One region of the Rhizobium sp. 768_B6_N1_8 genome, then DNA from elsewhere that is predicted to be linked to it. Evidence: riboswitches for the same ligand, from Rfam matches in the RefSeq annotation. Region 1 holds a riboswitch; the other holds the start of a gene.
What was found. Region 1 has a riboswitch for FMN ahead of AB8B33_RS05770 (DMT family transporter). Riboswitches for the same ligand answer to the same signal wherever they lie in the genome.
Positions count from the first base shown of each region.

Region 2: linked by a shared signal. The riboswitch ahead of ribB (3,4-dihydroxy-2-butanone-4-phosphate synthase) and the one ahead of AB8B33_RS05770 (DMT family transporter) in region 1 are both predicted to bind FMN.

Region 1 covers NZ_JBPWPV010000001.1:1,124,006-1,129,981, forward strand. The annotation lists gene clpX (ATP-dependent Clp protease ATP-binding subunit ClpX) at 1-750, shown strand, start outside; gene lon (endopeptidase La) at 1,153-3,573, shown strand; gene hupB (DNA-binding protein HupB) at 3,781-4,056, shown strand; FMN riboswitch at 4,179-4,331, shown strand; gene AB8B33_RS05770 (DMT family transporter) at 4,415-5,323, shown strand; gene AB8B33_RS05775 (esterase-like activity of phytase family protein) at 5,420-5,976, shown strand, end outside.
Region 2 covers NZ_JBPWPV010000002.1:312,160-318,135, forward strand. The annotation lists gene tpiA (triose-phosphate isomerase) at 1-468, shown strand, start outside; gene AB8B33_RS25700 (glucose 1-dehydrogenase) at 543-1,325, shown strand; FMN riboswitch at 1,432-1,576, shown strand; gene ribB (3,4-dihydroxy-2-butanone-4-phosphate synthase) at 1,694-2,320, shown strand; gene AB8B33_RS25710 (Gfo/Idh/MocA family protein) at 2,488-3,612, opposite strand; gene AB8B33_RS25715 (ThuA domain-containing protein) at 3,624-4,409, opposite strand; gene AB8B33_RS25720 (ABC transporter ATP-binding protein) at 4,485-5,513, opposite strand; gene AB8B33_RS25725 (carbohydrate ABC transporter permease) at 5,526-5,976, opposite strand, start outside.

The DNA of each region.
Region 1 (5,976 bases):
CGCGCCCAGCGCGGCATTGTCTACATCGACGAAGTCGACAAGATCTCCCGCAAGTCCGACAACCCGTCCATCACCCGTGACGTATCGGGCGAGGGCGTGCAGCAGGCGCTTCTGAAGATCATGGAAGGCACGGTTGCTTCCGTACCGCCGCAGGGCGGCCGCAAGCATCCGCAGCAGGAATTCCTGCAGGTCGACACGACGAACATCCTGTTCATCTGCGGCGGCGCCTTTGCTGGCCTCGACAAGATCATTTCGGCTCGCGGCGAGAAGACCTCGATCGGCTTCGGCGCGACCGTTAAGGCACAGGACGACCGCCGCGTCGGCGAAGTGCTGCGCGAACTAGAGCCGGAAGACCTGGTCAAGTTCGGCCTCATCCCGGAATTCATCGGTCGTCTGCCGGTTCTGGCGACGCTGGAAGACCTCGATGAGGATGCACTGATCCAGATCCTGTCCGAGCCGAAGAACGCCCTGATCAAGCAGTATCAGCGCCTGTTCGAGATGGAAGACGTGGAACTGTCCTTCCACGAGGACGCGCTGCGCGAAATCGCCCGCAAGGCGATCATCCGCAAGACCGGTGCTCGTGGCCTGCGTTCGATCATGGAAAAGATCCTGCTCGACACGATGTTCGAACTGCCGGCGCTGGAAGGCGTTCGTGAAGTCGTCATCTCCGAAGAGGTCGCACGCGGCTCGGCCCGTCCGCTGTATATCTACGCCGACCGCCAGGACGAGAAGGCAAACGTTTCGGCCTGAAGCTTGAGCTGAGAACCGTTATTTTAAGGGGCTTGCCTTGTGCAGGCCCCTTTCTATTTGAAAACAGGTGCCGGGCGCTGATAATAGTTGCGGGCAAGGTTGAAAACAGCCTTCGCCGATATTGCGCAAAGGATGACCCTTGGCAATGATGCTGTGATTCCGTAGCGTGTTGCTGGCGTTGTTATTTTAGGCGGTTCGGAAATGGTAAGCGTCGCTCCAGATAGGCGCTTCATTGTGTTGGCGTTCCATGTAATAAAGCTGTCACAACCGTGGAACGCGGGCGTTAACGTGGCTTGAAAAGCGTAGTCAGAACCTCCACTTGTAACAACAAGTGAGAGTGCCGGCCGGTCCCAAGCGGCCGCGCCAAAGAGCCCGGTAACGGGACGATGGAAAGGAATAAAAATGACGAAGAAAACGTCTGTAGCGAGCACCAGCACCGCCTATCCTGTTCTCCCCCTGCGCGACATCGTGGTATTCCCCCATATGATCGTCCCGCTGTTCGTCGGACGGGAAAAGTCGATCCGCGCGCTCGAAGAGGTCATGGGTTCCGACAAGCAGATCATGCTGGTCACCCAGATCAACGCCAGCGATGATGATCCGGACCCGTCAGCGATCCATCGCGTCGGTACGGTTGCGAACGTGCTGCAGCTCCTGAAGCTGCCTGACGGCACCGTAAAGGTTCTGGTCGAAGGCCGTGCCCGCGCCGAGATCGATACCTATACGAGCCGCGAGGATTTCTACGAAGCCCTCGGCCATGTGCTCGAAGAGCCGCATGACGATCCGGTCGAACTGGAAGCCTTGTCGCGTTCCGTCGTGTCGGAATTCGAGAGCTACGTGAAGCTCAACAAGAAGATTTCGCCCGAGGTTGTCGGTGCGGCCAGCCAGATCGACGACTATTCGAAGCTCGCCGATACGGTTGCTTCGCACCTGTCGATCAAGATCACCGAGAAGCAGGAGATGCTGGAAACCACCAGCGTCAAGGCTCGCCTCGAAAAGGCGCTTGGCTTCATGGAAGGCGAAATCTCGGTCCTGCAGGTCGAAAAGCGCATCCGCTCGCGCGTCAAGCGCCAGATGGAGAAGACCCAGCGCGAATACTACCTGAATGAGCAGATGAAGGCGATCCAGAAGGAACTCGGCGACGGCGAGGAAGGCCGCGACGAGATGAGCGAACTGGAAGAGCGCATCGCCAAGACCAAACTGTCCAAGGAAGCCCGTGAAAAGGCCGATGCGGAGCTGAAGAAGCTGCGCCAGATGAGCCCGATGTCGGCGGAAGCCACCGTCGTGCGCAACTATCTGGACTGGCTGCTCGGTATTCCCTGGGGCAAGAAGTCGAAGATCAAGGCCGATCTCAACAATGCCGAGAAGATCCTCGAAGCCGATCACTTCGGTCTCGAAAAGGTCAAGGAGCGCATCGTCGAGTATCTGGCGGTCCAGGCTCGTGCCACCAAGATCAAGGGTCCCATCCTGTGCTTGGTCGGCCCTCCGGGCGTCGGTAAGACCTCGCTCGCCCAGTCGATTGCCAAGGCAACCGGCCGTGAATATGTCCGCATGGCTCTCGGTGGCGTCCGTGACGAAGCCGAAATCCGCGGCCACCGCCGCACCTATATCGGTTCGATGCCCGGCAAGGTCATCCAGTCGATGAAGAAGGCGAAGAAGTCCAACCCGCTCTTCTTGCTCGATGAGATCGACAAGCTCGGCCAGGATTATCGCGGCGATCCGTCTTCGGCTTTGCTCGAGGTACTCGATCCGGCTCAGAACTCGACCTTCATGGACCACTACCTGGAAGTCGAATACGACCTGTCGGACGTGATGTTTATCACGACGGCGAATACGCTGAACATCCCGGCTCCGCTGATGGACCGCATGGAAATCATCCGTATCGCCGGCTACACCGAAGACGAAAAGCGCGAGATCGCCAAGCGGCACCTGCTGCCGAAGGCCATCAAGGAACATGCGCTGCAGCCGAGCGAATTCTCGGTCAGCGACGATGCCCTGATGGCGATCAGCCAGCATTATACCCGCGAAGCCGGTGTCCGTAACTTCGAACGCGAATTGATGAAGCTCGCCCGCAAGGCGGTCACAGAGATCATCAAGGGCAAGACGAAGTCGGTTCACGTCACGGCAGCGAATATCGACGATTATCTTGGCGTTCCGCGCTTCCGCCACGGCGAAGCCGAGCGTGAGGATCAGGTCGGCGTGGTCACGGGTCTTGCCTGGACGGAAGTTGGCGGCGAGTTGCTGACGATCGAAGGCGTCATGATGCCCGGCAAGGGCCGCATGACCGTCACCGGCAACCTGAAGGAAGTGATGAAGGAATCGATCTCGGCAGCGGCGTCTTACGTCCGCTCGCGCGCCGTCGATTTCGGCATCCAGCCGCCGCTCTTCGACAAGAGCGACATCCATGTGCACGTGCCGGAAGGCGCAACGCCGAAGGATGGTCCGTCTGCAGGTGTCGCGATGGCAACCGCGATCGTCTCGATCATGACTGGCATTCCGGTCAACAAGGATGTGGCAATGACGGGTGAAATCACCCTGCGCGGCCGTGTCCTGCCGATCGGCGGCCTGAAGGAAAAGCTGCTGGCCGCATTGCGCGGCGGCATCAAGAAGGTGCTGATTCCGGAAGAGAATGCCAAGGATCTGGCAGAGATTCCGGACAACGTGAAGAACAACATGGAGATCATTCCGGTCTCCCGCATGGGCGAAGTGATCAAGCATGCGCTGGTCCGTCGTCCCGAGCCGATCGAGTGGGATGGCACGGTGGAAACGCCCGTCATCGCGACTGTCGAAGGGCTCGATGATGCAGGTGCAGCCATCGCTCATTGAGCTTTGGCGGCCACATTTATGCCCAATTGTTGCAAATCCTGAAAAAGGCCGGCGGAAACGCCGGCCTTTTTTGTGAAAACGTCATGTAGACGCTTGCTTTTCCTTGATTTGCAGGGTTTTTGGGTTCTCGGCGGGCCTGATGAAAGCGATTTCTGCGCCTAGCTTACAGATTGAGTTGTTTCAAACCATTTAGAAAGGGGTGGAAACATGAACAAGAATGAACTCGTGTCCGCAGTAGCCGAAAAGGCTGGACTGACGAAGTCTGACGCAGCATCTGCCGTAGACGCAGTTTTTGATGTTGTGCAGGCCGAGCTGAAGAACAAGGGCGACATCCGTCTCGCTGGCTTCGGCAGCTTCACGGTTTCTCATCGCGCTGCCACGAAGGGTCGCAACCCGTCGACCGGCGCCGAAGTTGACATTCCGGCACGCAACGTGCCGAAGTTCACGCCCGGCAAGGGCCTGAAGGACGCCGTCAACGGCTGATACGAGATTGTCCGCCGGCCGTAAACGAGAACGGTCGCGCAGGATTTCGAGGGGGGTTCGGCATCGCCGGACCCCTTTTTGTTTTCGCCGCTTGCGGCATGCAGCGCTTTGTCTTACGACGGTGATGTTCTCAGGGCGGGGTGAAAGTCCCCACCGGCGGTAAGGGCTACGGCCTGAGCCCGCGAGCGCCTTCTCAAGCCTTGGTTTGGGAAGGGTCAGCAGATCCGGTGTGATTCCGGAGCCGACGGTTAGAGTCCGGATGAAAGAGAATGAGCATGGCCGCGCGCGGGCAGGGATCTGTCGGCGTCTGCGTTCTGTAGCCTCATGCGTCCTGATTTATGTTTGGTCCCTATTCCGGATGGAAGACATGAATCAGAATTCCCTTGCAGTTTCGCACTCCCGCGCCTTCGCCGGTGCAGCCTTCATGGTGCTTGGAGGCGTCGTCTTCTCGCTCCTCAATGTCGTCACCCAATGGCTCACGATGAAGCTTGCCTTCCCGGCGGCCTCCGCAGCCTTCTGGCAATATGGCTTCGCCTTCCTTTTCTCCTTGCCCTTCCTGCGCAAGGTTGGCCTTTCTGCCATGCGCACGGATTATCCCTGGCGGCATATCGTGCGTGTCGTCCTTGCCGCGCTCGGCGTCGAGGCTTGGGTCTCCGGCCTCGCCTCCGTGCCGATCTGGCAGGCGATCGCACTCGTCATGACCTCGCCCTTCTTCATCATTCTCGGCGCACGCCTTTTCCTCGGCGAGCGTGTTGGCCCCACTCGCTGGATGGCGACAGGTGTCGGCTTTATCGGCGCCATGATCATCCTCCAGCCATGGTCGGACAGCTTCACCTGGGCAGCACTTCTGCCTGTTATCTCGGCCCTGCTTTGGGGCGCCTCTTCGCTCATCACCAAGAGCCTGACCGGCATTGAGAAGCCGGAGACGATCACCGTGTGGCTGCTGGTGCTGCTGACGCCGATCAATGGCGGCCTGGCGCTCGCGGCGGGCTTTGTGGTGCCGACGGGCGCCGCACTTGCTCTCTTCCTTCTGGCAGGCCTCCTGACGGTCGTGGCGCAATATCTGCTGACGCTCGCCTATGCCAGTGCCGACGCTGCCTATGTGCAGCCTTTCGACGACCTGAAGCTGCCGCTGAACGTGCTCGCCGGCTGGCTTTTCTTCGGCTATGCGCCGGCTGGTTATCTGTGGCTCGGCGCTGCGCTTATCCTCGCCGCGTCGCTCTTCATCATGCGCAGCGAGATGCGTCGCGAACGGCAGGCGGCCTGACGCAAACCGTACAAAATGTCGCAGGCTGTCATGTGTCTGTCATGGCAGTCCCGCAAAAAACCTCTGTTCGATTTTTTCGACATTGGGGGATTTTCAATGACATTGTCTTCGCGCAAGGCAGCGCTCGCTGCCATGCTTTTTGCATCCGTTGCCTTCCCGGCAGCGGCCGAGCCGGTTTTCAACCGCATCGCCTCTTTCCCGGTCGCGACCAACCTGCCGGCTGACAAGGACAAGCTTTCGGCCACCTCGGCCGAAATCATTACCGCTTCGCAGGATGGTAACACGCTGATCTACAGCGACAGTCCGCTCGGCGCGATTGGCTTCATCGACATCACCGATGCCAAAGCGCCCAAGGCCGGCGGCGCGCTGATGATGGACGGTGAACCGACCTCGGTCACGACTGCAGCCGGCAAGGCGCTCGTCGCCGTCAACACCGGCGAAAGCAAGCAGAAGCCGTCAGGCCGTCTGGCGATCGTCGATATCGCCGGTAAGAAGATCGATGCCACCTGCGATCTCGGCGGCCAGCCTGATTCGATCGCCCTCAACAAGGATAGGACGCTCGGCACTATCGCGATCGAAAACGAGCGCGACGAAGATGTCAACGACGGCAAGATCCCGCAGATGCCGGCAGGCGACCTCGTCGTCTTCCAGGT
Region 2 (5,976 bases), on a different contig from region 1:
GGACATTCCGAACGCCGTGTCCTGAACGGCGAGGACGATGAGATTGTGCTGGGGAAGGCGCTTGCCGCGCATCGGGCAGGCTTGATTTCGATCGTCTGCGTCGGTGAGACACGCCATGAGCGCGACGAAGGCCGGGCAATCGAAGTCGTCGGCGAACAACTGCGGGGATCCGTCCCCGAGGGTGCTACCAGCCGAAATCTTGTCATCGCCTATGAACCCGTCTGGGCAATCGGAACCGGACTGGTGCCGACCCACGAACAGATTGAGGAGGTCCATGCGGCGATCCGGCAGATGCTCGAAGAGCGGCTGGGCAGCGATGGCCATTCGGTCAAGATCCTCTATGGCGGCTCGGTCAAGGCATCCAATGCAGAGGCGATATTCGGGCTTCGCAATGTGGACGGAGCGCTGGTCGGCGGCGCTTCGCTGAAGGCCTCGGAATTCGCAGGAATTATTTCGGCAGCCGTTTGAACTCTGAGTGCGGAGACAAGTGTCGCCAGTGCAGATCGGTGCGCTCACGCCGGCGCCGTTGAAAGGAAAAGAGAATGCAACGTTTTGAAAACAAGACCGTCGTCATTACCGGCGCAAGCCGCGGTATCGGTGCAGCGATCGCCAAACGCTTTGCGCGCGAAGGCGCCAATCTCGTCGTTTCGGCCAATGAAGACAGCGTGCATGGCGTGGCAGAACAGATCAAGTCAGATGGCGGCAAGGTTATTTCCTTCGTTGGCGACGTCACTGACAAGTCAAGCGTCAAGGCCCTTTATGACGCAGCCGAGCAGGCATTCGGCGCTGTCGACGTCTCCATCCAGAATGCCGGCGTCATCACCATCGCCCGCATCGAGGATATGACCGAGGGCGAGTGGGACAAGGTCATGGCCGTCAACACCAAAGGCGTGTTCCTCTGCGCCCAGGAAGCGATCGCCCGCATGCGCAAGCACGGCCGCGGCGGCCGTCTCATCAACACGGCCTCCGGCCAGGCGCGCGACGGCTTCATCTACACGCCGCATTATGCCGCCTCGAAGATGGGCGTCGTCGGCATCACCCAGAGCCTTGCCAAGGAAGTCGCCACCGACGGCATCACCGTCAACGCCTTCTGCCCGGGCATCATCGAGACCGACATGTGGGCCTATAACGACCAGGCATGGGGCAAGCTGCTCGGCAATTACGGCCCCGGCGAACTGATGAAGGAATGGGTCGAAGGCATTCCGATGAAGCGCGCCGGTTCCGGCGAAGACGTCGCCGGCCTCGTCACCTTCCTTGCCAGCGACGATGCAGCCTACATTACCGGCCAGACCATCAATGTCGATGGCGGCCTCATCATGTCCTAGCTCTGTTCGACAATAGGAAACGGTGCTTTCACCTCTGCGAGGCAGTTCCCGCGGCGAGATCTGCACCCAACCTCTTGCAGAACAAGGCCTTCATCATCTATCTAAGTAATGTTCTCAGGGCGGGGTGCAATTCCCCACCGGCGGTATCGAGGCAACTCGGAGCCCGCGAGCGCCTTCGTGGAAGCGAAGGGTCAGCAGATCCGGTGAGATGCCGGAGCCGACGGTCATAGTCCGGATGGAAGAGAGCAACGCAGAGGACACCGCTCGGCACGCGGTGTTTCATATGCTTGTTCGCCCAAGGGAAAATGGTGGCTTTTGACAGGCCATGTACGCCGCACACTGCGGCTAACCCTTGAAAGGCAGAGAAGATGGCAATTTCCAAAATCGAAGATGCGATCGTCGCGATTGCGCGTGGCGAGATCGTGGTCGTCGTCGACGATCGTGATCGTGAAAACGAGGGCGACCTCGTCATCGCATCCGAGGCAATCACCCCGCAGGCGATCGCCTTCATGATGAATTATGCTCGCGGCCTCATCTGTGTGGCAATGGAAGGCGAGCGGCTGGACGAGCTGCAGATCCCGCAGATGGTCCCCAACAATACCGAACTTTTGAAGACGGCTTTCACCGTGTCGGTTGACTATATTCCTGAAACGACGACCGGAATTTCGGCGGCTGACCGCGCCGCGACGGTTCGCGCACTCATTGCCGAGACGTCCCGCCCCGAGGATTTTGCGCGGCCCGGCCATATCTTCCCGTTGCGTGCGCATCCGAACGGCGTGCTTTCTCGTCCAGGTCATACCGAGGCGGCTGTCGACCTCGCAAGGCTTGCCGGCCTGTCGCCGTCAGGTGTCATCTGCGAGGTGGCCAATGATGATGGCACGATGGCACGCCTGCCCGAGCTTGAGCAGTTTGCCGAACGGCACGGCCTCCATCTGATCACAATCGAGGATCTCATTGCTTATCGGGGCGTGAGAGCGCCTGTTAAGGCCGCCTAGTAAGCGTGTCTTGGCCTGGCGTAAAAGAGCCACGGCGAGCCAAGATCGCGTGGGTGCCGTTTGTGTAGTCTGCAACGAGGCACTCGCGCTCTGGCACGGATAAGCAGCGTGAGCTATTAGCTCGACGAAGGCCCGATCACGCGGGCCTTCGATGTTTCACCATGCCTTCAGACGACGAGTGCTAGCGCCGGTCCCTGATCGTCCGTCTTGCGTTCCTGGCCGGCCGTGCCTTCCAGGCTCTCGGAAGCCAGCAGATTGAACTCCCGACGTTCTTTCTCCGATACGATCGCGAGGTCGATGACCTTCTGCAGGTTGGCGGCATGGCGGAAGGTGGGATCGTCCTGCTTTCCGGTTCTGACCGCTTCGGCAAAGCGCTGGTAGTTGGTCAGCACTGACGGCACCTCGATGTCACGCCAGGTGGCGCTTTCAATATCGTCACCGAAGCAGCCCCGAAGATCTGAGCCGTCAGGACGATGGATGACTTCGAGGCTGCCTTTTTCGCCATAGATGCGCAGCTTCAGTTCGTTGAGATGACCGGTCGCCCAGCGTGTCGCATGGATGACGCCGAGAGCGCCATTGGCGAAATCGACAGACATGGTGAAGCTGTCATTGGCGTCGAGCATATATTCACCGATCTGTCCGCCCGGCGCCTTGTTGAAGGTCTTGAGACGCGCAAAGACATGGTCGATATCGGTCGCGGCGCCATAAGCGGCGAAATCGAGAATATGAATGCCGACATCGCCGAGCACGCCGTTCGATCCATGGCCGGTGGACAAGCGCCACAGCCAGCGCGATTCCGTGCGCCAGTCGCCCCAGGCGCGGGACACCAGCCAGCTCTGCAGATAGGAGGCCTCCACATGGCGGATGGTGCCAAGTTCGCCTGCCAACACCATCTCGCGCGCCCGTTGCAGCGGTGCGACGTTGCGATAGGTGAGGTTGACCATGTTGATGACGCCGGCGGCCTCAGCCGCGTCCGTCATCTCAAGCGCATGGGCGTAGTTTTCTGCCAGCGGCTTTTCGCAGAAGACGTGTTTGCCGGCGGCGATCAGCGCCAAGCTCGTCGCATGATGTATCCGGTCAGGCGTGACGTTGGTGGCGGCATCGAATTCGCCCCAGGCGATCGCTTCCTCGAGCGTGCTGAAGCGCTTTCCGATATTGAAATGATCGGCGAACTCATCAAGCCGGGTCCGATCGGTGTCGACGGCGCCGACCACCTCGACACCATCGATGGCGAGGAAGTTGGCAACCTGGTTTTTGGCCATCATGCCCGTGCCAAGAACAAGTAGACGCATTGCTCTTCTCCTCAGCGGTAACCGGCTTCGCCGGCTTGATGCAGTCTCGGACCACGCTCGACGATCGGCTCCAGTGCCTTCTCTACCGGCACATTTGGGGCATCGGTGATGCTCTTCAGGTCGCCCTGCGGGTTATAGGCCCACTTCACGCCGTTGATCAGCACCTTCTGCACGTTCGCATCGTGATAGGTCGGGTAGGTTTCGTGGCCGGGACGGAAATAGAAGATGTTGCCGGCGCCGCGGCGCCAGGTGAGGCCAGACCGGAAGACTTCTCCGCCCTGGAACCAGGAGATGAACACCGTTTCCAACGGCTCCGGCACCGAGAACTGCTCGCCGTACATTTCTTCGTTTTCCAGCTCGAAATGCTCGCCGAGACCAGCAGCGATCGGATGGCGCTGATTGATCGTCCACAGACGCTCGCGCTCGCCCGCCTCGCGCCATTTCAGCGCACAGGGCGTGCCCATCAGCCGCTTGAAGATCTTGGAGAAATGGCCGGAATGCAGCACGAGAAGGCCCATGCCCTCCCAGACCCGCTTGGCGACACGCTCGACGACGACGTCAGAGACTGCGCCATGGTCCTTGTGACCCCACCAAGTCAACACATCGGTCTCGGCAAGGCGGGCCTCCGTCAGGCCGTGTTCCGGCTCCTGCAGCGTGGCGGTCGTTGCCGAAATCGCCGGATCGGTGTTCAGCGCCTTGGCGATCGTGGTGTGCATGCCATCAGGATAGATCTCCCGGACAATGGCGTTGGTATTTTCGTGGATGTTCTCACCCCAGACGATGGTGCGAATAGACAAGTTTTTGCTCCTTCACAGCAAGTAGCGGACCGGAACCGATGGGAAGCGGTCGGATCCTGTTTGTTTGATTGGTGGTCAGGCTGCGCCCTTGAAAGGGACCTTTTCGAGTGCGCGTCCGGATTGGTCGAAACGGTGAATGCGATCCTTGACCGGCGACACGCCCAGTTGCTGGCCGGGCTGGTGGCTCGATACGCCGGTCTCTCGCACGGTCAGCGGCTCGGCGGAGCCGATGTCGAGATAGACGAAACTGTCCGAGCCGAGGATTTCTGAGTGGATGACAGTGCCCGTCCAGACAGGATCCTGATCTCTAAACTCGATATGTTCGGCTCGCACCCCAATCGTATGGGCATTATAGGGAGCCGCGAACGGTCCGGAGAGGAAGTTCATTTTCGGCGAGCCGATGAAGCCGGCGACGAAGATTGAGTTCGGGGTCTCGTAGAGCTCGATCGGAGTTCCGATCTGTTCGACGACGCCATCACGAAGAACGCATATGCGATCGGCAAGCGTCATGGCCTCGACCTGATCGTGGGTGACATAGATCATCGTGGTGTCATGCATGCCGCGGTGAAGCTTGGCGATCTCCAGTCTTGTGGCAACGCGCAAAGCGGCATCAAGGTTCGACAATGGTTCGTCGAACAGGAAGACCTTCGGGTCACGAACGATGGCGCGGCCAATGGCTACGCGCTGGCGTTGGCCGCCTGAAAGCTGGCGCGGCAGGCGCTCCAGATAGGGTGAGAGCTGCAGCATGCCGGCTGCCTGTTCGACGCGCGCCTTGCATTCTTCTCTGGTTCGGCCGGAGAGCTTCATGCCGAAGGCCATGTTTTCGTAGACCGTCATATGCGGATAGAGCGCATAGGACTGGAAGACCATCGCGATGCCGCGCTTCGACGGGGAAAGACGATTGACCGGCTGACCATCGAAGGAAAGCGTGCCTGACGTTATGTCCTCCAGTCCTGAGATCAATCTAAGCAAGGTGGACTTGCCGCAACCGGACGGGCCGACGAAGACCATGAACTCCCCCTTCCGGATGTCCATGCTAACGCCCTTGATGACTTCGAATGCCCCGAAGCTCTTGCGGATATTGTCTAATCTAATTTGTGCCATGTCGCGCTTTCCTCAGCCTTTGACGCCGCCGGCCGTCAGCCCGGAAATGATCCGGCGTTGAAAAATAAGAACAAGGATGACGACGGGCACGGTAACGATGACCGATGCCGCCATGATATTGCCCCAGGGGATTTCGAACTGACTGCCGCCCGAAAGGAGAGCGATCGCTACCGGCACCGTCCGTTGCGCATCCGACGAGGTGAAAGTCAGCGCGAACAGAAATTCATTCCAGGCCGTGATGAAGGCAAGCAGACCGGTGGTGACCAGGGCCGGCCACATCAGCGGCATGAACACCTGCGTGATGATGACCCAGGGGGAGGCGCCATCGACGATGGCCGCTTCCTCGATCTCGATCGGCAGATCCCGCATGAAAGTCGTCAGCACCCACACCGTGAAAGGCAGAGTGAAGATCATATAGGAGAAGATCAGCGCGAAGGGCGTGTTGAAGATGCCGATCCAGCGG